DNA from 2 places in the Exiguobacterium sp. s64 genome. Region 1 is predicted to be linked to the other one. Evidence: riboswitches for the same ligand, from Rfam matches in the RefSeq annotation. Region 1 holds a riboswitch; the other holds the start of a gene.

What was found. A riboswitch is a leader RNA that binds a small molecule or an ion and turns the genes downstream of it on or off. The one in region 1 is predicted to bind S-adenosylmethionine.
Region 2: another riboswitch for S-adenosylmethionine. It lies ahead of KNP64_RS08930 (Na+/H+ antiporter NhaC family protein); the one in region 1 lies ahead of KNP64_RS11175 (methionine ABC transporter ATP-binding protein).

What each region holds. Positions count from the first base shown of each region.
Region 1 covers NZ_JACSLH010000007.1:64,764-82,881, forward strand. The annotation lists gene brnQ (branched-chain amino acid transport system II carrier protein) at 1-154, opposite strand, end outside; gene KNP64_RS11120 (acylphosphatase) at 396-668, opposite strand; gene KNP64_RS11125 (alanine/glycine:cation symporter family protein) at 744-2,144, shown strand; gene KNP64_RS11130 (L-lactate dehydrogenase) at 2,181-3,146, opposite strand; gene sufB (Fe-S cluster assembly protein SufB) at 3,253-4,650, opposite strand; gene sufU (Fe-S cluster assembly sulfur transfer protein SufU) at 4,670-5,104, opposite strand; gene KNP64_RS11145 (cysteine desulfurase) at 5,094-6,314, opposite strand; gene sufD (Fe-S cluster assembly protein SufD) at 6,316-7,584, opposite strand; gene sufC (Fe-S cluster assembly ATPase SufC) at 7,597-8,358, opposite strand; gene KNP64_RS11160 (MDR family MFS transporter) at 8,531-9,745, opposite strand; gene KNP64_RS11165 (MetQ/NlpA family ABC transporter substrate-binding protein) at 9,850-10,680, opposite strand; gene KNP64_RS11170 (methionine ABC transporter permease) at 10,711-11,373, opposite strand; gene KNP64_RS11175 (methionine ABC transporter ATP-binding protein) at 11,363-12,391, opposite strand; SAM riboswitch class I at 12,469-12,574, opposite strand; gene KNP64_RS11180 (thioredoxin family protein) at 13,028-13,282, opposite strand; gene KNP64_RS11185 (PTS sugar transporter subunit IIC) at 13,474-14,526, shown strand; gene gcvH (glycine cleavage system protein GcvH) at 14,569-14,952, opposite strand; gene KNP64_RS11195 (arsenate reductase family protein) at 14,992-15,354, opposite strand; gene KNP64_RS11200 (hypothetical protein) at 15,400-16,128, opposite strand; gene KNP64_RS11205 (acyl-CoA dehydrogenase family protein) at 16,218-18,002, opposite strand; gene KNP64_RS11210 (acetyl-CoA C-acetyltransferase) at 18,016-18,118, opposite strand, start outside.
Region 2 covers NZ_JACSLH010000005.1:34,114-38,608, reverse strand. The annotation lists gene trhO (oxygen-dependent tRNA uridine(34) hydroxylase TrhO) at 1-377, opposite strand, end outside; gene KNP64_RS08935 (TVP38/TMEM64 family protein) at 600-1,250, shown strand; gene KNP64_RS08930 (Na+/H+ antiporter NhaC family protein) at 1,272-2,573, opposite strand; SAM riboswitch class I at 2,626-2,721, opposite strand; gene KNP64_RS08925 (GGDEF domain-containing protein) at 2,818-4,495, opposite strand, start outside.

The DNA of each region.
Region 1 (18,118 bases):
GTAGCCCGACGCCGGTAATGACGAAACCGACTAGGGCTGGGACTAGGTTCTGTCCTGCCATCGCACCTAACATCGGTGGGAACAGCAAGTTCCCGGCCCCGAAGAATAATGCGAAAATCGTGAACGCTAACGGGAATAATGTCGATTTTTTCATACAACTACCTCCACATACATGTAATACCTTCCGTGTTACCCAATGAATCAAATGACTAAATTTTCTGACAATAAAGCGCTTGGTCTATTTCATTATACACACTTTCATTTTTTTGACCACCCTATCCTTAAAAATGATGTTTATTTTTTTGAAATGTGGATTTTTCATATGGAACCGTTCCCTCATTTTACAAATTATCGGCGAGCAAATGAGGAAGGATTGCTCTTTATGAGAGAAATGGTCAATAACGGATATCGAATTTCCGGAAGGATTCGATCGTCGCCTCTTCGGCTTCGATGCGTTCGACCCCGACAAAACGATTGCCGTCATATAAAGCACGTTTATAAGATTCGAGTCTCTCCGCGTCTCCTTCGATTTGAAGTTCGACCGTCCCGTCATTCAAGTTCCGAACCCAACCCGTGATGCCGTATTCAAGCGCTGTCGCTTGAGCGAAGTAGCGGAAACCGACCCCTTGGACACGACCCGATACGATGAGATGTTGTGCTTGTTTCATGCATGTATTCCTCCTTGTATGTGAAATAACAGGTTTAATGACGCTATAGTTAGGAAATAATATTTAAGTAAAATAATGGATAGGAGTGGTGATGTGGAACAACTTGTGAATATGGTGACGACGTTTTCGGATTGGCTATGGGGAGTGCCAATCATCTCATTACTTGTCTTGTCTGGACTTTATTTGACGATTCGTTTAGGGTTCTTCCAATTCCGATACCCGCTATACATATTGCAACAAACGTTAGGCAGTGTCTTTAAAAAACCAAAAGGCGAAGGCGACATCAGTCCTCGCCAAGCACTCACGTCGGCCTTGTCGTCGACGATCGGTGCCGCCAATATCATCGGGGTACCGGCTGCCATCATGTTCGGTGGTCCCGGTGCCATCTTCTGGATGTGGGTCATCGCCGTCGTCGGGATGGCCATCAAGTTCTCGGAGAGCGTCCTCGCTGTCCGTTACCGCGAGAAAAACGAGGCCGGGGAATTTGTCGGCGGTCCCGTCTACTATATGGCAAAAGGCTTGAAGTTAAAATGGCTCGCTTCTTGGTTCGCCTTCGCCCTCATGATTGAACTCATCCCGAGTATCATGGTCCAAGGGAACGCCGTCAGTTCGGCCGTCCGCGAGACGTTCGACGGCAATACGCTCGTGACCGGACTCATCGTCGCGGGCCTCGTCGCGCTCGTCGTCTTCGGCGGCGTGAAGCGGATCGCCAAAGTGACGGAGGTCATCGTCCCAGCGATGGCGCTTGTCTATGTCGGTGCCGGTTTCATCATCGTCTTGATGAACTTCTCGCAAATCCCGGAAGTACTCGGGCTCATCTTCTCGTACGCATTCCAACCGATGGCTGCCCTTGGCGGTTTCGCCGGTGCCGCGATTGCCGAGACGATTCGTTGGGGCTTCGCCCGCGGTCTGTATTCGAACGAGGCTGGACTCGGGACGGCACCGATCGCCCACGCGGCCGCCCAAACGGATCATCCGGTCCGGCAAGGTTTTTGGGCCGTGATCGGGATCGTCATCGATACGCTCATCATCTGTAGCACGACGGCGTTCGTTGTCTTGTCGTCCGGTGTATGGACACGGGCCGATGCGATGAACGATCCAGCCGCCCTGACTACAATCGCGTTCCAACAGTACTTCGGTTACACGGGTAGCCTGCTCGTCACAATCTCGCTCATCTTCTTCGTCTTGTCGACGATTATCGTCATCATCTTCTACGGGTCGCGCCAAGCCGAGTACTTGTTCGGGTTGAAGGCCGGATTCTTGATGAAAGTCGTCTATATCGCCTCAATCGTCATCGGTGCGATCGGCGGCGCCCAAATGATTTGGAACTTCCTCGACTTCATGCTCGCGATGATCCTCATCCCGAACATGATTGCCGTCTTGATGTTGAGCGGTGAAGTGAAGCGCTTGACGACCGAGTTCTTCACGTCCGAGAAATATTATAAGAAAGACGTCGCCGAGAAGAAGGCGTCGTAACGACAAACCCGGCTGCAATCGCAGCCGGGCCTTTTTTTATGAACTCGATTCAATCTTGTCGATTGCTTGACGAATCCGTCCGACCGAGGCGTCGAACTGTTGTTGTTCCTCGTCCGTCAGTTCGATTTCGACGATTTGGCGGATACCGGTCCGATCGATCAAGGCCGGTACGCCGATATGGAGGCCAGAGGCACCGTATTCTCCGTCGAGATGAGCACCGATCGTCACGACGGAGTTCTCATTCCGGACGATAGCGCGGACGATTCGGAGGAGCCCGAGCCCAATCGCGTAGTACGCCGCGCTCTTATATTCGATAATTTGATTCGCCGCATCGCGGACCCCTTGATAGATGGCGTCCAAATCTTCTTGGCGGTACGATTCATTCTCCTCAAGTAACTGTTTTATCGACTTCCCGTAAATGCGGGCATTGTCCCAGGCGACGAATCCCCCGGCGCCATGCTCGCCCATGTAATAGACGTGGCAGTTCCGTGATGACAAGTTGAAGTACTCACCGACTTTATAACGAAGACGGGCCGTGTCAAGCACCGTACCTGAACCGATGACGCGGTGCTTTGGCAAACCTGACGCCTCAAAGGCGACGTGCGCCATGACGTTGACCGGGTTCGTGGCGACGACGATGATGCCATCGAACCCGCTCGCCATGATTTGTTTCGTGACGTCACGGACGACGACCGCGTTTTGTTCGGCCAGGTCCATCTGGGTCTGACCGAGCTTTTGAGCGGCACCGGCCGTGATGACGACGATATCGGCGTCACGGCAGTCCGAGTAGTCCCCTGCCCAAATGCGGACCGGGCTCGGCGCGAACGAGATGCCGTGGTTGAGGTCCATTGCCTCCCCTTCGGCCTTGGCGTGGTTCGAGTCGATCAAGACGAGCTCTTCACAGAGCGCCGCCATCGACAGTTGATAGGCGAAACTGATACCGACCCAGCCGGCGCCGACGACGGCGATGCGGGTGATGTCTTTTGGATCAATCGTTTCCATTCAATCATTCCTCCCTAAAAGCAGTCTCTCTCTTAGCATACCCGACTCGCATTCGTTTCACGACAAAAAAAGCGAACTCCCTTGCGGTGAGTTCGCTAATTAAAGATTATCCGATCGATCCTTCCATCTCGAACTTGATGAGACGGTTCATTTCGACGGCATATTCCATTGGCAATTCTTTCGTGAACGGCTCGATGAAGCCCATGACGATCATTTCCGTCGCTTCTTCTTCCGAGATTCCGCGGCTCATGAGGTAGAAGAGTTGCTCTTCTGACACTTTAGAGACTTTCGCTTCGTGCTCGAGTGAGACTTGGTCGTTCAAGATCTCGTTGTACGGGATCGTGTCCGACGTCGACTCGTTGTCCATGATGAGCGTGTCACATTCGATATTCGAACGTGCGCCTTTCGCTTTACGGCCGAAGTGGACGATACCGCGATACGAGACTTTTCCGCCTTGTTTCGAAATCGACTTCGAGACGATTGAAGATGACGTGTTCGGTGCGAGGTGAATCATTTTCGCGCCGGCATCTTGGTGCTGCCCTTTACCGCCGAGGGCGATTGAGAGCGTCATACCGCGTGAGCCTTCACCTTTCAAGATGACGGCCGGGTATTTCATCGTGAGTTTCGAACCGATGTTACCATCGATCCACTCCATCGATCCACCCGCTTCACAGACGGCACGCTTCGTGACCAAGTTGTAGACGTTGTTCGCCCAGTTCTGGATCGTCGTATAGCGGCAGTATGCGTCTTTGTTGACGAAAATCTCAACGACCGCTGAGTGAAGTGAGTTCGTCGTGTAGACCGGTGCTGTACATCCTTCGACGTAATGGACAGAAGCGCCCTCGTCGACGATGATGAGCGTCCGCTCGAACTGACCCATGTTCTCTGAGTTGATGCGGAAGTAAGCTTGGAGCGGTTGCTCGAGCTTCACGCCTTTTGGTACGTAGATGAATGAGCCACCTGACCATACAGCCGAGTTGAGTGCCGCGAACTTGTTGTCCGTCGGCGGAATCAATTTCCCGAAATACTCACGGAAGATGGCTTCATCTTCTTTGAGCGCCGTGTCTGTATCTTTGAAGATGACACCTTTTGATTCGAAGTCTTCTTGCATGCTGTGATAGACGACTTCTGACTCGTACTGAGCCGAAACGCCTGCCAAGTATTTTTGCTCCGCTTCTGGGATTCCGAGCTTATCAAACGTACGTTTGATTTCTTCTGGAACCTCATCCCACGAGTGCTCTGTCTTTTCAGACGGTTTGACATAGTACGTGATCTCATCGAAATCAAGAGCCGTGAGATCGCCGCCCCATGTCGGCATCGGCATTTTGCGGAACTGTTCGAGTGATTTCAAACGGAACTCGAGCATCCATGCCGGTTCTTCTTTCATGTGCGAGATCGTCTCTACGATTTCGTTCGTCAAGCCGCGGCCTGAGCGGAAAATCGAGATGTCTCGGTCATGGAAGCCATATTTATAATCGCCAATGTCAGGCATGTTTTTCGCCATATCGGTCTCCTCCTTCTGCTTACGCTTCCTCGTCGACTCCCTTTTCAAGCGCTTTCCACGCGAGCGTGGCGCACTTGATGCGAGCCGGGAACTTTGAGACGCCAGACAACGCTTCGATGTCGCCTAGGTCGAACGTGTCTGTATCATAGTCTTTTCCTTGGACCATCTCCGAGAAGATGTTGGCCAATTGGAGTGCCTCGTCAACAGACTTGCCCTTCACGATTTGGGTCATCATCGATGCCGAGGCGAGACTGATGGAACAGCCTTCCCCTTCGAACTTGGCATCTTTCACGATTCCGTCCTCGACTTGGAGTTGGAGTCGGAGTGAATCCCCGCATGTCGGGTTGTTCAAGTCGACCGTCACGCCATCTTCGATGACGCCACGGTTTCTTGGGTTTTTATAATGATCCATGATGACCTGTCGGTACAACATGTCGAGATTGTTAAAACTCATAATTGAAATACTCCTTCGTTTGACGTAGCCCTTCGATTAAGCGGTCGACTTCTTCTTTCGTATTGTACAAGTAGAAGCTCGCGCGGGCTGTCGATGATTGCTTCAGGAGACGCATGAGTGGCTGGGCACAATGGTGGCCGGCCCGGACCGCGATGCCTTGCATATCCAAGACGGTCGCTAAGTCGTGGGCGTGCACGTCACCTAAGTTGAACGTGACGAGTCCGACCCGTTCCTCTGGCCCGAAGATTTGGATACCTTCGATCGTCCGCATCTGTTCGATGGCGTACGTCGCAAGCGCCCGTTCGTGGGCTTCGACGTTCTCGAGACCGAGGTCTTCTAAGAAGTCGATGGCCGCTGCCAAACCGACAGCGCCGGCGATGATCGGCGTCCCTGCTTCGAACCGGTACGGGATGTCTTTCCATGTCGACTCATACAAGTCGACGTAATCGATCATCTCGCCACCGAATTCGACCGGCTCCATGTTTTTAAGCAACTGTTTCTTCCCGTATAAGACCCCGATCCCGGTCGGACCGAGCATCTTATGGCCTGAGAAGGCGAGGAAGTCGCAGTCGAGTGCTTGCACGTCAAGTTTACGGTGCGGTGCGCTTTGCGCCGCATCGACGACCATGACCGCGCCTTTCTCGTGGGCGAGCTTCGCCACGTCGGCGATCGGGTTGATCGTGCCGAGCACGTTCGAGACGTGACTCATGGCAACGATTTTCGTCCGGTCCGACAAGACGGCACGGACCGCGTCGAGCGTGACCCGACCGTCCGGCGTCAATTCGACGTAACGGAGTTTGGCCCCTTTACGCTTGGCGAGCTGTTGCCACGGAATCAAGTTGGCGTGATGCTCCATCGGCGTGAGGACGATCTCATCCCCCGCGCCGACGTTGGCATCCCCGTAGCTTGACGCGACGAGGTTAATCGCCGTCGTCGTCCCGCGTGTGAAGATGATCTCTTCCGGGACGGCGGCGTTGATGAATGAACGGACGCGCTCCCGCGCCCCTTCATACGCATCCGTCGCGTGCGTCCCGAGCGTATGGACGCCCCGGTGCACGTTCGAGTGGATGCGGCGATAGTAATCCTCGATCGCCTCGATGACAGCAAGCGGTTTTTGGGAGCTCGCCGCGCTGTCGAGATAGACGAGCGGATGACCGTTGATTTCCTGATCTAAAATCGGGAACTGTTTACGAATCGAGGCATCGATCATCTTAACGCACTTTCCCTTCGATGACTTCACGGAGACGGTCTTTGACCGACTCGATCGCGAGTTGCTCGACGACCGGGTTCAAGAATCCGTGAATGATCAACCGTTCGGCTTCTTTACGTGACAAACCACGGCTCATCAAGTAGTAGAGTTGCACGTCGTCGACGCGTCCGACCGAAGCGGCGTGACCTGCCATGACGTCGTCCTCATCGATAAGGAGAATCGGGTTCGCATCCCCACGTGCCTTTTCAGACAACATGAGTACACGTTCCGTTTGAACGCCGTTCGATTTCGAAGCGCCATGGTGAATCATCGATGTTCCACTGAAGATGGCCGTGGCTGAATCTTTTTGGACACCGTGAATCAAGATGAACCCTTCTGAAGACTTCCCGAAATGGTCCGTCCGGATGTTGAAGTTTTGCTTCTGTGCGCCACGACCGATCGTGACGGCTTTCGTGTCTGAGAACGTGTTGTCCCCGACAAGGTGCGTTTTCGTCTCGACGACCGAGTTGCCATCGTTCATGTGACCGAGCGCCCATTCGAGGCGTGCGTTCTCATAGACGACACCGCGGCGGTTCATGAATGAGAGGGCCGAATCAGCAAGCTGATCGACACCACCAAAGACGACTTTCGCGTTCGCGGCAGCGAACACTTCTGTCACGGCATTGACCGTGTGCGGCTCGTTCGTGTTCGAGAGGAAACTCTCGATGTACGTCAATTCACTGCCTTCGTCTGCGACGATGATCGTGTGATGATAGAGCGCGCCGTTCGCTTGTTCCATCGTGAAGATGGCTTGGAGCGGGTCCTTCAATTGAACGTTCTTCGGTACGTATAGGAACGCACCGCCGTTCATGAGAGCAGCGTTCAACGCAGACAAACGTTCTTCGTCCACGCGGACACCTTCTGTCATGAAGTACTTCTCGACGAGCTCCGGATGTTGTTCCATTGCTTCGTTGATGCCCATGAAGAGGACACCTTCTGGCGTTGCAAGTTCGTTGTAGACGACATGACCGTTGCGTTCAACGAGCACGTTTGTGCGATGGTCTCCAAGAAGTGCTTCGATTTCGGGCGTCAAGCCGTCGTGCTTCGTGAGTTCGACGTCTCCAGAGACGAAGTCCCATTTATCAATCTTGATTTTTTCAACTTTTGGCAAGGCGAGAGTCGGCGCAAGTTCTGCTGCTTCTTTGCGACGGTTGACCATAAATGCTGGTCCACCGAGCGCCTCTGCACGTGCCGCTACTGCTTGTGCATCCAATTCAAATTGTACGGTCATCGTACAGCCTCCTTACGCTTCTGTGTCTACTGTCATTCCAAGATCTTGCTTCACCCAGTCGTAACCTTCAGCTTCGAGTCGTTGTGCAAGCTCTTTGCCACCTGACATGACGATTTTCCCGTCCATCATGATGTGAACAAAGTCTGGCTCGATATAGTTGAGGAGACGTTGGTAGTGCGTGATAATCAAGCAACCGAACTCTTCTGAGCGCATTTCGTTGACGCCTTTGGCGACGACTTTGAGCGCATCGATGTCGAGACCTGAGTCAATTTCATCGAGGATGGCGATATTCGGTTTAATCATCATCATTTGAAGAATCTCGTTACGTTTTTTCTCTCCGCCTGAGAAGCCTTCGTTCAAATAGCGGTGTGCCATTTCTGAAGGGATCTCGAGGACGTCCATTTTCGCATCGAGTTCACGGATGAACTTCATGAGTGAGATTTCTTGTCCTTCTTCGCGGCGTGAGTTGATTGCTGAACGCAAGAAATCGGCATTCGTGACACCACTGATTTCAGCAGGATACTGCATCGCGAGGAACATTCCGGCTTGCGCGCGCTCGTCAACTTCCATGTCGAGTACGTCTTCGCCGTTCAAATCGACGCTTCCGCCTGTTACTTCATACAATGGATGTCCCATAAGTGCCGATGCGAGTGTAGATTTACCCGTCCCGTTAGGACCCATGATGGCGTGAATTTCGCCACCTTTAATTTCAAGATTAAGACCTTTGACGATCTCTTTTCCTTCGATTGAGACGCGGAGGTCATCAATTTTCATGTGTGGTACGTTAGACATTCGGATACCCCTTCCGTTTTCTCGCCATTTTTGGCGTAGATTAGATATATTCTAATCTTAATCTAGGCAATTTTTTATTTCAAGCGACTCACCTTATTATTCATTCTCAATAAAACTTAAATGTTGAGAATGAGAATATCGGGAAATCAAGACTTTATCCAACTTTTTCCTCGATTAAGGCCAAACTTGCTTTCCGTTCTTTCAAGGCGCCGGCGAAGAAGAAGGCGCCGCAAGCCGTCAACACGGCCAAGCTTCCAAACACTGGCAACGCGGCGTTATCAAACCCATCGAGCAACACCCCACCGATGACAGGGCCGATCGTCTGACCGAGCGCTGTCAACCCCATCGCCCCGAAATACGTCCCGCGCAGGTGAGCCGGTGCCAATTCGTCGGTCAATACGTCCGTCATCGTGAACATAAGCACCTCACCGATTGTGAAGATGACCATCGCGATGAACAACACCCACGTCTCAGTCGCAAAACCGATGAGCAGGAGCCCCGTCGACAGCGTCCCGACGCCGAAAAAAAGTGACTTGATCGGCGACACGCGAATCCCGAAGCGCATGATCGGATATTGGACGACGAGGACGGTGATCGCATTGACCGTCAACAGATAGGCGAACAAACGTGAGCCATCACTGAAGCCGTCATGGAACGCGATGAACTGCGGCAACGTCGCATTGAACTGACTATAGCCGATGATGGCGAAAATCATCCCGATGATGACGTAGCGGAACGTCTTATCTTGTTGTAACACACGGAACGTCTCCGTCAAGCGCGGCCGGACTTTGACGCCGTCCCCTTCCTCGAACGGATATTTCCGGAACAGCGTCGAGATGACGAGACCGTATAACACATAGACGCCCGTGACGACGAAGAAGGCGCTCTTTGCCCCGGTGAGCGACAACACGACCGCGAGCAATGGCCCGATTGCCGCCGCGATATTGATTAAAAAGTAGCGGACGTTATAGACGATGACGCGCTGGTCCGGCTGCGTCGTGTCGCTGATGAGCGCGCGCGACGCCGGTTCGAGGAACGACCGCGACACGCCCATAAGTACCGAGAACATATAAAACCAAAATAATTCTGTCACGAGCGCGAAACCAGTGAACGTCATCGCGTTCAACGCGATACCGATCAGCATCAGCTGTTTGCGCCCGTAGCGGTCGGATAGCGTCCCCCCGAAAAAGCTCATGAATAACCCCGATAACGCCGAGATGGCAAACACCGTCCCGATCACGCTCGCCGAGAAACCGAGCGTCGCGAGATAAATCGCAAAAAACGGCATCACAAAAAATGTCGACAGCCGGGCAAAAAATGTGCCAAACAAGACGCCCAGCGTCAGCGGATGAATGTGTCGTATGTTCATCCGAATCCCCCCTTTTCCTACATATATGTAGTGTACTTCTATTGATGCGTCAAAACTACTCCAAACAAAAAAGGCCCGGGATAGCCCGGGCCTTGACGAAATTATTATTTGACCGGTACGACTGCACCTTTGTATTCGTCCAAGATCCACTGTTGTGTCTCTTCTGACGTGAGTACTTCAAGGAGTGCCTTGACGCGCTCGTCATCTTCGTCGCCTTCACGTGTGACGATCAAGTTGACGTAAGGTGAATCTTCGCCTTCGAGAGCGATCGCGTCTTCGAGCGGGTTGAGGCCGGCATCGATCGCGTAGTTCGTGTTGATGAGGACCGCGTCCCCTTCACCGTTGTTGAACGCTTGCGGGAGAAGTGCCGCTTCGACGTCTGTCTTGAATTTCAAGTTTTTCGGGTTGTCGACGATGTCTGACACCGTCGCGTCTACTGTTTTGCCTTCCGCGAGCGTGAGCAAGCCTTCTGATTGGAGCATCGTGAGGATTCGTCCGTGGTCAGCGACCGACGAGCTCATGATGATTTCCGCGCCGTCTGGAAGCTCATCGAGTGATGCGTAGTCTTTCGAGTACACACCAATCGGCTCGATGTGAACGCCGCCGGCTGAAGCGAATTTGTAGTCTTTATTTTCAGCCATTTGCGACTCGAGGTACGGCTCGTGTTGGAAGTAGTTCGCGTCCAACTCCCCGTCTGCGAGCGTTTTGTTCGGGAGGACGTAGTCTTGGAACTTCTTGATTTCGAGCGTATAGCCCTTCTCTTCGTACTCATCTTGGACGTGCTCTAAAATCTCAGCGTGCGGGACGTTTGAGGCGCCGACGACGAGCGTCTTGTCATCGCCTGAACCTGATTCTGAATCCCCGCCGCCGCAAGCCGCGAGAATTGTTAGTGCTGAAGCTGCTGTCAATCCGAGTACTGTTTTCCATGATTTCATTATAAAACCCCTCCAAATTTTCTATTTAGATCAAGCGGAACGCTTGTCAATTACTGATACGAGTCGATCGCCGATGAACTGGATGACGAAGACGATAACCAAGATTAAGACGGTCGCGACGAACGTGACGTCACTTTGTGAACGCTGGAACCCTTCGAGGAACGCCAAGTTCCCGAGTCCCCCGCCCCCAACGACCCCTGCCATCGCCGTGTAACCGACGATCGCGACGATCGTGACCGTGATGCCTGACACGATGGCCGGCAACGCTTCAGGGAATAATACTTTATAGACGATCTGCCATTTTGTCGCACCCATCGATTCAGCCGCCTCGATGACACCGCGGTCGACTTCGCGAAGCGCGAGCTCGACCATCCGCGCATAGAACGGGGCTGCACCGATGATGAGTGCCGGCAGTGCTGCCGTTGACCCGAGCATCGTTCCGACGACGAGTAACGTGAACGGGATGAGCAAGATGATCAAAATGATGAACGGGATCGACCGGAAGATGTTGACGACCGCACTGATGACCGTATAAATCGGACGATTCTTCATCATGAGCGGCTCGTTCGTGACATATAACAGCATCCCGAGCGCGAGACCGATGACGAACGTCGCGGCTCCGGCGACGAGTGTCATATAAAGTGTCTGCCACGTCTGTTCGAGCATGACTTGCCAATCTACATTAGGAAACATCGCTTTCTACCTCCACTTCCACTGCATGCGATCGGATTGAGGCGATGGCCCGCTCGACTTCAGCCGGCTCTCCGATCAATTGGATGAATAATGTCCCGAGGGCACCGACTTGTGACTGCGTCACCTTCCCGCCGATGATGTTGAAGCCGATGTCATGCTGCTTCAACACTTCCGACAGAATAGGTTGTTCGGCCGTCTCGTTCAAGAATTTGAGCTTGACGATTTGACCGCTCGGATACCGGGCTTTCAAATGTTCGAACGTGAGCGACATGTCCTCGACCGCGCCGATCTGTTTGACGAATTCTTTCGTGATCGGCTGTTCCGGATGTTGGAACACGTCGGCGACTTGTCCGGTCTCGACGACCTTCCCGGCCTCCATGACGGCGACCCGGTGACAAATCTTTTGGATGACGTGCATCTCATGGGTGATGAGGACGATCGTCAAACCGAGTTTTTTGTTGATACTGACAAGCAGTTCGAGAATCGAGTCCGTTGTCTTCGGGTCGAGTGCGCTCGTCGCTTCATCGCAGAGGAGCACTTCTGGATTCGTAGCGAGCGCACGGGCGATCCCGACTCGCTGCTTTTGGCCGCCCGATAGTTGTGACGGATAGCTGTCTTCCCGTCCGGCGAGGCCGACGAGTTCGACGAGCTCTTGGACGCGGCGTTTGCGCTCACTCGCCGGTACCCCGATGAGTTCGAGCGGGAAGCTAATATTCTCAGCGACCGTGCGCGACCATAATAGGTTGAAGTGTTGGAACACCATCGAGACATTTTTACGCACCCCGCGCAGTTCCTTAGGCGTGAGTTTCGTCAGCTCGCTGCCGGCGACCACGATTTCACCGCTTGACGGTGCCTCGAGTCGGTTGAGCAAGCGGATGAGCGTCGACTTCCCCGCCCCTGAATATCCGATTATTCCAAAAATTTCGCCACTTTCGATTGTAAGCGACACATCATCGACCGCCTGGACCCGACCGTTTTTCGTGTCGAACCATTTGGCCACATTGCGTAATTGAATCAATCCATTTCCCTCCTGACAACAAAAAAAGTACGCACGTTTGAGCAAACGTGCGTACTTTATCGTACGGACAACGATTGCTCTCATCTTCCAAGGTAAATACCTTGCTGGAATTAGCACCATTTCGGATTGCTCCGCGGTTGCTGGGCGTCATAGGGCCAGTCCCTCAGCCTCTCTTGATAAGAGTGGTTGCGTATTCGATTAGCCTTATCATAGCGACATATTATTTTCATGTCAAACTATTTTATGCGAAAAAATAAAAAAAGGTGCCATCCGAGGATGACACAGAACGTAGTACCTTGAGTCACTGAAGGACAACCCATAGATGAACCTCTTTTGCCCGATCAGAGCATTCATCCTTATATGGGGGATTTTGACCCAACCATCACTCGGTCTTCGAACGGACCATGCAATTACGCGACCGGTGCCCCGACGCTTGATTTTTTTGGGGGACAATCGAAGGGAAGGTCCACCTAAAATCGCGTAAGCTCATGCAGCGGTTGTTCGAAAACGTCTTGATGACGGGAAAATCTCGTCCTATGTTGTGTTCAAGTAAGATGTTGTAATGAATATATCATTCGTGAACTTTCTGTGTCAACTGATTATTTAAAATTTTCAGATTATTCTAATCGTCCTATCTCATTTAACGAAAGATAGGACGTGCTGGACGTTTTGAAACGCGTACAACCGATCGCGAACTTGGCCATTCTCCAGCTTCAATAGCGCCGGGACGCTCATGACCTGATACGCCTCGAGCTCGTTCGGGATAAAGTTGGCATCGCGCTTTTCAATCTGGAGTTCGGGGTCGACTGCCTCGACGACCGAGAGCATCCGCTCGGCCACGGCGCATGTACCGCACATCGGGGCGTATATATATAAGAATCCGTCTGTCATCATTTTATTCACCTCTCTTCATAAGTATATGAATCCGGCTCGGTCGGTTCAAAAGTTGTGCTCAAATGAAAAATTCTGAACATTTCAACATTTTGTATTGACGCTTGCTAGAAAGAGGCATAGTATGGTCATTAACTTTATTGCTTTTGTACATAACAGCATACCAGTAGAAAAGGACAGGTGAATCCCCAATGACGGAAGAGAAGCTTAGTGGAAAACAGTTTTTGATGAACGTCTTGAACGGCCTCAGTCTTGCCATCCTCATCGCCCTCATCCCGAGCGCTTTGCTCGGTGAATTAACGAAAGCCATCTTACCTTATGTTCCGTCCTTGCAGTTCATCTTAGATGCGACGACGATCGCGATGCGTCTCTTACCGGTTATCATCGGTGTCGCTGTCGCCATGCAGTTCGGACGCTCGGCACTCGAGGCCGGCACAATCGGCATCGCGACCCAGGTCGGGAGCGGCGCCATCCGCATCGAGGAAGGCGCGTTCCTCATGGCCGGAATCGGTGACGTCATCACGGCCGGTGTGACGGCTGCTCTCGCGACGTTCCTCGTCATGCAGTTGTCGCCACGCTTGAAGACATACACCGTGCTCGTCTTACCGATGACGGTCATCGTCGTCGCCGGAGGGATCGGGGCGTTCCTGCTCACTTACATCTCACAAATCACAACATACGTCGGGACGATCATTATGACGATGACGGAACTGCAGCCGATTGTGATGGGCATGTTGATTGCGATGGCGTTCTCGCTCATCATCGTCTCGCCAATCTCGACGGTCGGCATCGCTACAGCGATCAGCCTGTCTGGTGTCGCGGCAGGGGCCGCCAACCTAGGGGTCGTCGCCGCCGGCTTCGGTCTCGCCATCGCCGGCTGGCAGATGAACGCGACGGGAACGTCGATCGCCCACTTCCTCGGGTCACCGAAGATTCAAATGGCGAACTTCGTCCGTCGTCCGATCATGATGTTGCCCGTACTCGCCAATGCGGCCATCCTCGGAGCGCTCGCAGGAATCCTTCGGATCGAAGGCACGCCGATCAGTGCCGGTTTCGGCGTCTCGGGCCTCATCGGGCCAATCAACGCCTTGCATTTGATGCCGGGAGGGTTCGCGCTCTGGAACGTCATGCTCGTCATCGTCTTGTTCGGACTCATCCCGATAACGCTCGGAATCATCTTTTACCGCCTGTTCAACCGGACGTCGCTCATCCAGCCTGATCATTACCGCCTCGATTTCGAATGAACAAAAAAGCCCGGCTTCTCGTGAAGAGAAACCGGGTTTTGTTTAGCCTTGAATCATCGCTTCGTATTCTTCGGCTGACATGAGTTTGTCGACGTCTGACGCGTCGTTCAACTCGACTTCGATCATCCAAGCGCCTTCGAACGGTGCCTCGTTGACGAGTTCTGGTGAATCGGCGAGTGATTCGTTCACCGCTGTGATTTTCCCTGAGATCGGTGCATAAAGCTCCGAAACCGTCTTGACCGATTCAACCGAACCGAACGGCTCGTCGAGTAAGATTGTGCCACCGACTTCAGGAAGTTCGACAAAGACGATATCCCCTAGTTCGCTTTGTGCGAAATCTGTGATCCCGATGCGGGCAACGCTTCCGTTCACTTCAACCCATTCGTGCTCTTTTGAATAACGTAGATTGGCAGGTACTTTGCTCATCCTAACTTCCCCCTCAAATGAATTAGACTCACACGAGTATTATAGCACTTCGCCCCAAACGTCTGTAAACGACTTTTCTGAAAATCCGACAGTTGATTTTTGACCATCTGTCACGATTGGGCGCTTCAAAAGCATACCATTGCTCGCAAGAAGCTCGAGTTGTTCGTCTTCTGATAGGTTTGGTAGCTTGTCTTTGATGCCTTCGTTCCGATACACTTGCCCGCTCGTATTGAAGAACTTTTTGAGCGGCTGGCCCGACTGTTTCCACAGCTCGGCCAACTCGTCTTTCGACGGCGTCGCCTCGACGATATGGACGTATGTATAGTCGACACCGTTCTCTTTCAACCACTTCTCTGCTTTTTTACACGTACTGCATGGCGGATAGCCATATAGTGTCACCATGTTCATCACCTCTTCTATAAATGTAGCACATTCCGAATCGACCATTCACGCTTCAAGCAAACGCTCAATCTCTCGCTTCAACGACGCGTTCACCGGATGACGCGCCTCGATATAACCGAGAATCGCAGCTGCCGCCTCGACGGAACGCCCATAGCCTAATACCCCTTGCTCAAGGAGCCTAGTCACGTCAGGATGCTTCGTCTCGACGCGTCGCGTCGGATTGAACGGATCACTCATCTCTCCATGTGCCTTCAGCACGTTATTGATTGCCGCGACTTGAATGAGTTCAAAGCCCGCAAGTCGCTCGCCACGTCGCTCCCGGAGCAAGCCGACGTATAGGTTCGTCAGCGCCTCTTCATAGCAATACGCGGCGTCAGGGACGTCTGTGACGACGTTCGGCGTCGCGAACGCGTGGAGCGCTTCGTCACGCTGCCAGACGACACGGCCCGGCGTATAGGCGATGCCAGGCATCTCCACGACTTCAAACACGGCAAACTCGGCGTAAATGCCGTCCTCATACATGATTTTATGGCCGTCTTTCGTGTTTTGGAACTGGTACGCCAGCGGCTCGACGGCGAGCCAATCCAAATTGTCGATAAAGCGGGCCTTATGCCCATCCTCGACGATCAAGAAGAAATCGAGGTCGGAATAGTCGTCGAGCCGATCCGTCTCGAGCCCGATCGAACCGAGCGCGAGGAGCATGAGCGTCCCATCATGCTCTGCGACTGAGCGGCCAATCTCATCCATCCGTTCTAACAATGCCTTACGTCTCATCTACTTCGCCTCCTTCTGTCCATTGTACGGTGTCGGCAAGGCAAAAAGAAAGGGCCGACCGCGTCCGGTCCACCCTTTCTCTCGCTTGCTTACACGATAAACTTGTTCGCTTTGATGAGACTCGCTGCGACTTCGCGTTTCGTGCCGATGACGTTGATTGGCTGATAACGGCTGAACTTCTTCATCGCCGACAAGAGCATGCGCTGCTCGTCGCCCGATGCGGCCGCATACAACACTTCTTTCGCCATGAGTTCGACTTGCTTGAACACTTGCTCGGCGAAGATTTCGGTATAGCGGACTTTCTGTCCGTTCTTCTCAACGCCTGTGCGGGCGATGGCTTTATCCGTCCGCGCGATGGCCGCTTCAAGCGCGTAGATGGCGCTGATGATGTCGGCGATCTTCGCGAGGATCTCTTGCTCGTTCTGAAGGTCTTGCTGATATTTCTGGACGGCCGTTCCGGCGATCATCAAGTTGATTTTCTTCATGTTCGACAGAAGCATCTTCTCGCGTGCGAGCGGTGAGCCGTCGAGCTCTTGCGGCATGTAGCTCATGAGCTCTTTTTGGAGTTTCTGTGCCTCGGCGAGGAGTGGCAAGTCGCCTTTCATCGCTTTCTTGAGGAGCGTGCCCGGCACGATCAAGCGGTTAATCTCGTTTGTTCCTTCAAAGATGCGGTTGATGCGTGAGTCACGATACAAGTTCTCGACTTCATATTCGGTCATGAAGCCGTAGCCGCCGTGGATTTGGACCGCTTCGTCGACGACGTAGTCGAACGTCTCCGAGGCGAACACCTTGTTCAATGAACATTCAATCGCATATTCAGCGATCGCTTGGGCGACTTTTGAACCGTCACGCATGTTGTCGTCGCCGAGGGCGTCGAGGCTGTCTTGGAACAGACCGCCCGTCCGGTAAACCGAGCTCTCCATCGCATAGATGTTCGCGGCCATCGTCGCGAGTTTTTCTTGGATGAGCGGGAACTGGCTGATCGGCGTCTTGAACTGTTTACGTTCGTTCGCGTACTGGACCGAGAGATCGAACGCACGTTTCGACGAGCCGACCGCACCGACCGCAAGTTTGTAACGACCGACGTTCAAGATGTTGAAGGCGATGACGTGCCCTTTGCCGATTTCTCCGAGGAGGTTGTCGACTGGGACTTCGACGTCTTCTAAGATGAGCGTCCGTGTCGATGAGCCTTTAATGCCCATCTTCTGTTCTTCGGCCCCTGTCGAGACCCCTTTGAAGTCACGCTCGACGATGAAGGCGCTGAACTTGTCGCCATCGATTTTCGCGTAGACGACGAACACGTTCGCGAAACCGGCGTTCGTGATCCATTGCTTCTCGCCGTTCAACACGTAGTGCGTGCCGGCCTCGTTCAAGACGGCCGTCGCTTTCGCACCGAGCGCGTCCGAGCCTGAGCCTGGCTCTGTGAGGGCGTACGCCGCGATCCATTCGCCGGTCGCGAGCTTCGGCAAGTACTTATGCTTTTGCTCTTCCGTTCCGAAGAAGACGATTGGGAGTGTCCCGATCCCAACGTGGGCGCCGTAGCTGAGGGCGAATGAACGTGCCTTGGCGAACCGCTCCGTGATGATCGATGACGAGATCTTATCAAGCTGATAACCGCCGTACTCTTCTGGCACGTCCGCGCCGAGGAGGCCGAGCTCGCCCGCTTCTTTCAACAGTTCGACCGAGAGATCGAACTCATGTTTCTCGATGCGTCCAAGGACTGGCATGACACGGTCGTCGACGAAGCTCGCCGTCGTGTCGCCAATCATCTTGTGCTCGTCCGAGAAGTCTTCCGGTGTGAACAAACGATCCGCGTCGAGTGCGTCGATGACGAAGCTACCGCCTTTAATCAATTCATGTTCTGTACGTTCCATTGTCAATTCCCCCTTATAGTAATTCGAAGACGCCAGCAGCACCCATACCGCCACCGATGCACATCGTCACAACCCCATACTTTTCATTGCGTCGTTTCATCTCATGCAAGATCGAG
Region 2 (4,495 bases), on a different contig from region 1:
TTCATCATCTCTTTCCATTCTGCCGGTTCGAGGTACGCACCGTGCTGTTTAGGAACGTCGAACTCACCATCAAAGCGCCACGTCACAAGCTCTTTCTTATGACGGACAAAGATTTTTTTGAACGCATGCTCTTCGACTTCATCGATTTTGAACTCGATATCGCTGAAAAGCGGGTTCGCTTTCAAGTCGTTCATGTATTGCTCGGTCTGTTCCCAAGTCCCAGAGCACGTTCCGTTGATTCCTTCGGAAGAAATCAAGATCCGTCCTTTGATGCCAAGGTCCTTACAATACTTGAGGTGCTCTTGTGTGAGCGTTTCTGGGTCTTCGATGTTGACGTACTTATAGTACAGCAAGACCCGCATTGGTTTTGTTTCCATGTTATTACTCCCCTGTGTTCAGTTTTTTGCAGGAAAACGAACGTTGGGTTGTGTCGTTCGACGAGCGGACTTGCCTGCAACCACAAGTCCATATTATATGATAGATATCACAGCGAAATTTCGCAAATACTTTTTATTTTTTTTACTGGCGTGCAGGGGGATGCGTCTTCCTGAGCGAAATCGGGTAAAAGGTATTAATGAAAGTCGAAGGTGGAAACTGATATGCTCACATCACTCCAACAATGGATTATCCAACTGATTGAATGGCTGCAAGAGCTTCCGGGAGGCCCATGGGCGGGACTAGGGGCGCCGTTCCTTGAGGCGATCTTTCCATTTCTTCCGCTCGTCCTCATCATTTCGGCGAACGCGGCCACGTATGGGTTCTTGCTCGGGACGTTATTGTCTTGGGTCGGTAGTTTACTAGGGACGATTCTTGTCTTTACAGCCGTCCGTTACGTATTCCGTAAACCGATGACACGGTGGCTCGAAAAACATAAACAAGGGGTATATTGGCTGGAACGCATCAACCATATGAGCCCGATCTCGCTTGGGTTTTTATATTCGCTCCCGTTCATCCCGGTCAGTTTGATCACATACTTACTCGCCCTCATTCAAATGCCGCTTCGGACATTCATCATGGCGGCGGGGTTCGGGAAACTGCTTGTCGTCTTGATTTTTTCGGTCATTGGTGACCAGTGGGAAGAGTTTATTCAAAGTCCGTTCCGCTTATCGATGCTTGGACTGTTACTGTTTATCCTTTGGGCGATCAGCCGTGGTCTCGAGGAATTGCTCAAGCGGCGCGCCTTCAAAAAACGCAACGAACAACTTCAACGTGAACGTGAAACGAAACGTCAAACGACCCTTCGAAGCTAGTGCTTCAAAGGGTCGTTTTGGTTAGGCGCGCTTTTTGAAACGCGGGAAGTTAAAGACGATGGCCAGCCCTCCGCAAATGAAGAGCAGGAATGGATAGAACATATACGGGACGAGCGCTGGTGACGCCGTATTCGTCAATTCGGCGGCGATGAGCAACTGTGCCCCATAAGGCAACAGGCCTTGGACGCCACACGAGAAGATGTCGAGCACACTCGCTGATTTCTTTCGCTCGATGTCATACGTATCGGCGATATTGGCGGCGAGCGGACCGGCCACAAGAATCGAGATCGTGTTGTTCGCCGTCGCGACGTTGGTCGCGCTGACGAGCCCGGCGATGCTCCATTCGGCACCGGCACGTTTTTGAATCCGCGACGTGAGCGCGTCACGCAAGTAAGTGAGCCCGCCGTTATGTGAGATGAGTCCGACGAGTCCGCCCATGAGGAGCGTCAAGAGCGAAATCTCGGCCATACCCATCATCCCGTCTGCCATAGCCGTGACGTATGAAGTGACAGCCAAACTCCCATCGATCAAACCGATGATGCCGGTCAAGGCGATCCCGCCAAGCAAAACGAGAATGACGTTCAACCCGGTCAAGGCGAGAGCGATGACGGCGAGGTATGGAATGAGTTTATACCATTCGAACGCGGCTGCATCGACAGTCGATTCTCCACTCGATAACACCGATAAGAGGACGATTGTGATAAGGGCGGCCGGGAGGACAATCCAAAAGTTGGTTCGGAATTTGTCACGCATATTGGTACGCTGGGTCCGGACGGCAGCGATTGTCGTGTCCGAGATGAACGACAAGTTGTCCCCGAACATGGCACCACCGACGACGGCAGCCGCCGCGATGGCGATATTGACGCCACTTTCTTCGTGGATACCGAGCGCGATCGGGGCGAGGGCGGCAATCGTGCCCGTCGACGTTCCCATCGCCATCGAGATGAAAGCCGCGATGACGAATAAACCGCTCAGTAGAAGCGAGGACGGTAAAAATGTCAGCGCCGCATTGACGGTCGCGTCGATTGCGCCGATTGCTTCGGCGACACTCGAGAACGCTCCGGCGAGCAAGAAGATGAAGACCATGATTAAAATGCCGGGGTTCCCCGCACCTTGGGCGACACGCTCGACCGTCTGAGTGACGCTGCCTTTCGTCATCATCGCCGCGACGATGACCGCGATCAACGCCGCGATCAGGACCGGGAATTTATAAAAGTCGTTATAGTAGATGCCTGCCCCGATAAAGAAGACGAGGAAGACGAGCAAAGGCAATAGTGCCCATTTGTTAGCTGTCGGTTGTTCCAATCGATTCACCTCATTCATAAAATAAAAAGAGAGCCTTCTGAAAAAAGGCTCTCTCTACAAGAAAACACTTTTTTCATCTTTCGAGCAGACTGCTCGCTGGATTTGGCACAGGTTACCCGCTGCCGAGACGTCGACGGGCCAGTCCCTCAGTCTCTCTTGATAAAAAAGTTGTGATATTTAGTTATAAGACACGTTCCCTAACGTACCTGTTTCAAATCTGCTTGTCAACAGCAAACCCCCACGTGATGAACGTGGGGGCGAATCAGGACGTCAAGAAATTATAATGGGCGACGCGGTTGCGTCCGGCATACTTTCCGCCGACGTAAAGTGCCCGGTCGGCGTTGCGAATCGTATCGTCGAGACGTTTGTCCCCGAACGCTTGAATCGTATCAACCCCGATCGAGGCTGTCACGGGGATGTCGATTCCGTCGACGTGGAACGGTTTCGTCTCGATCTGTTGACGGATGCGCTCGGCAATCTCGACGGCTGCTTCGACATCGCACCGGTTCAACAGCAAGATGAACTCCTCCCCGCCATAACGGGCTGCGAAATCATCGGTGCGGAGCACTTGCCGGATGCGGCGGCCGAACTCTTGGAGTACGCTGTCTCCGACTTGGTGTCCGTACGTGTCGTTAATTTTTTTGAAAAAGTCGATATCGAGCATCGCGACGGAAATCGGATACATCGACCCGTCCGAAATTTGCTGAATCCCGTATTCATAAAAAGCCCGGGCATTGGCAAGGAGTGTCAAACTGTCCGTCCGGCTCTCGGTATAGAGGCGGTCGCGTTCATGGCAGCGGCTGATCGTTCGATTGAACGATTTGAGCAGTTTGACGATTTCGCGTTGAATGATGGGCGGATAGCCATAGACGTGCTCGCCGGTCATGACGAGCCACGTGCGGATGCCTTCGATTTCCTCGGAACGGACCGAGATGAAGCTATGATAGTCTTCATCGAACTCGTTCGATAACGGGGCGTCCCATTCAAAGCGCATCTCATACTCGACCGTGGCTTCGTTCGGATAGGTTGCATCGAGTAAATCAAAGACGACGTGGCGATCGATCGGCTGGCGCGTCTTTAAATCAAAGTAAAGTGTGCGGTCGAACAGTTTGAACTCGACGAACCCTTCGTCGTACTCGTTGAGTCGTTCACATTGACTGAGGAACACCTCGATGGCTTGCGCCTCGCTTTGCGACAACGACACGGCTTCTTTTGCCTCATCATATTGTTCAATCAACGATTTGAAGGCGTCTTGCCGACCTTTCTGGATGATGAGCCGCTTAATAAAGAAGGTGAGTGCGGCGGCGATACTGCTGACGACAAGCAAGTTCGTCTCACGGAAGAGCGAGGCTGCTAAAATGAAGACGAGACTGACGATATACGTGTAAAACGCGATGTTTAGAAAGTCGCGGACCGGGATATCGACACGGAACCACCAACCGACTTGATACTTTTGTACGACCGTGTTTAAGATGATGGCCACAATCAAGCCGGCAAGCGGCAGAAACGAGTCTTGGGAATAGAAGCCAAGACCAGTCACACCGCCGAGTGCCAAGTACACGCTGGCTGGGATTGCGATTTCCAAAAATGATGTGATGGCGTTCCACGGATACGTGAAGCGGAAGCGCCGAAGCGCGACACGCGGTTTTAAGTTGACGAATTGAAAGACGATTAGCCCGATTTGATTGACGAACAGTGCCGTCTCGAAATCGAAGAATAAGAAAATGATTAAGACGATGCTTTCCGAAAAGGTAAAGTAGACGCCTTTCCGTTCAATGGAGTCCATTTGAAAAGTAATGACGAGCAACGCAATCAAGATGAACGGTAACGGCTCGATGGCCGGCATGTTTAATACGCCTGTAGCGAACAAGGTGATCGTTGATATGAGTAAAACACTCCATATGCTCCAACCAAGGACGGACATCTTGCGAAAATGGTTC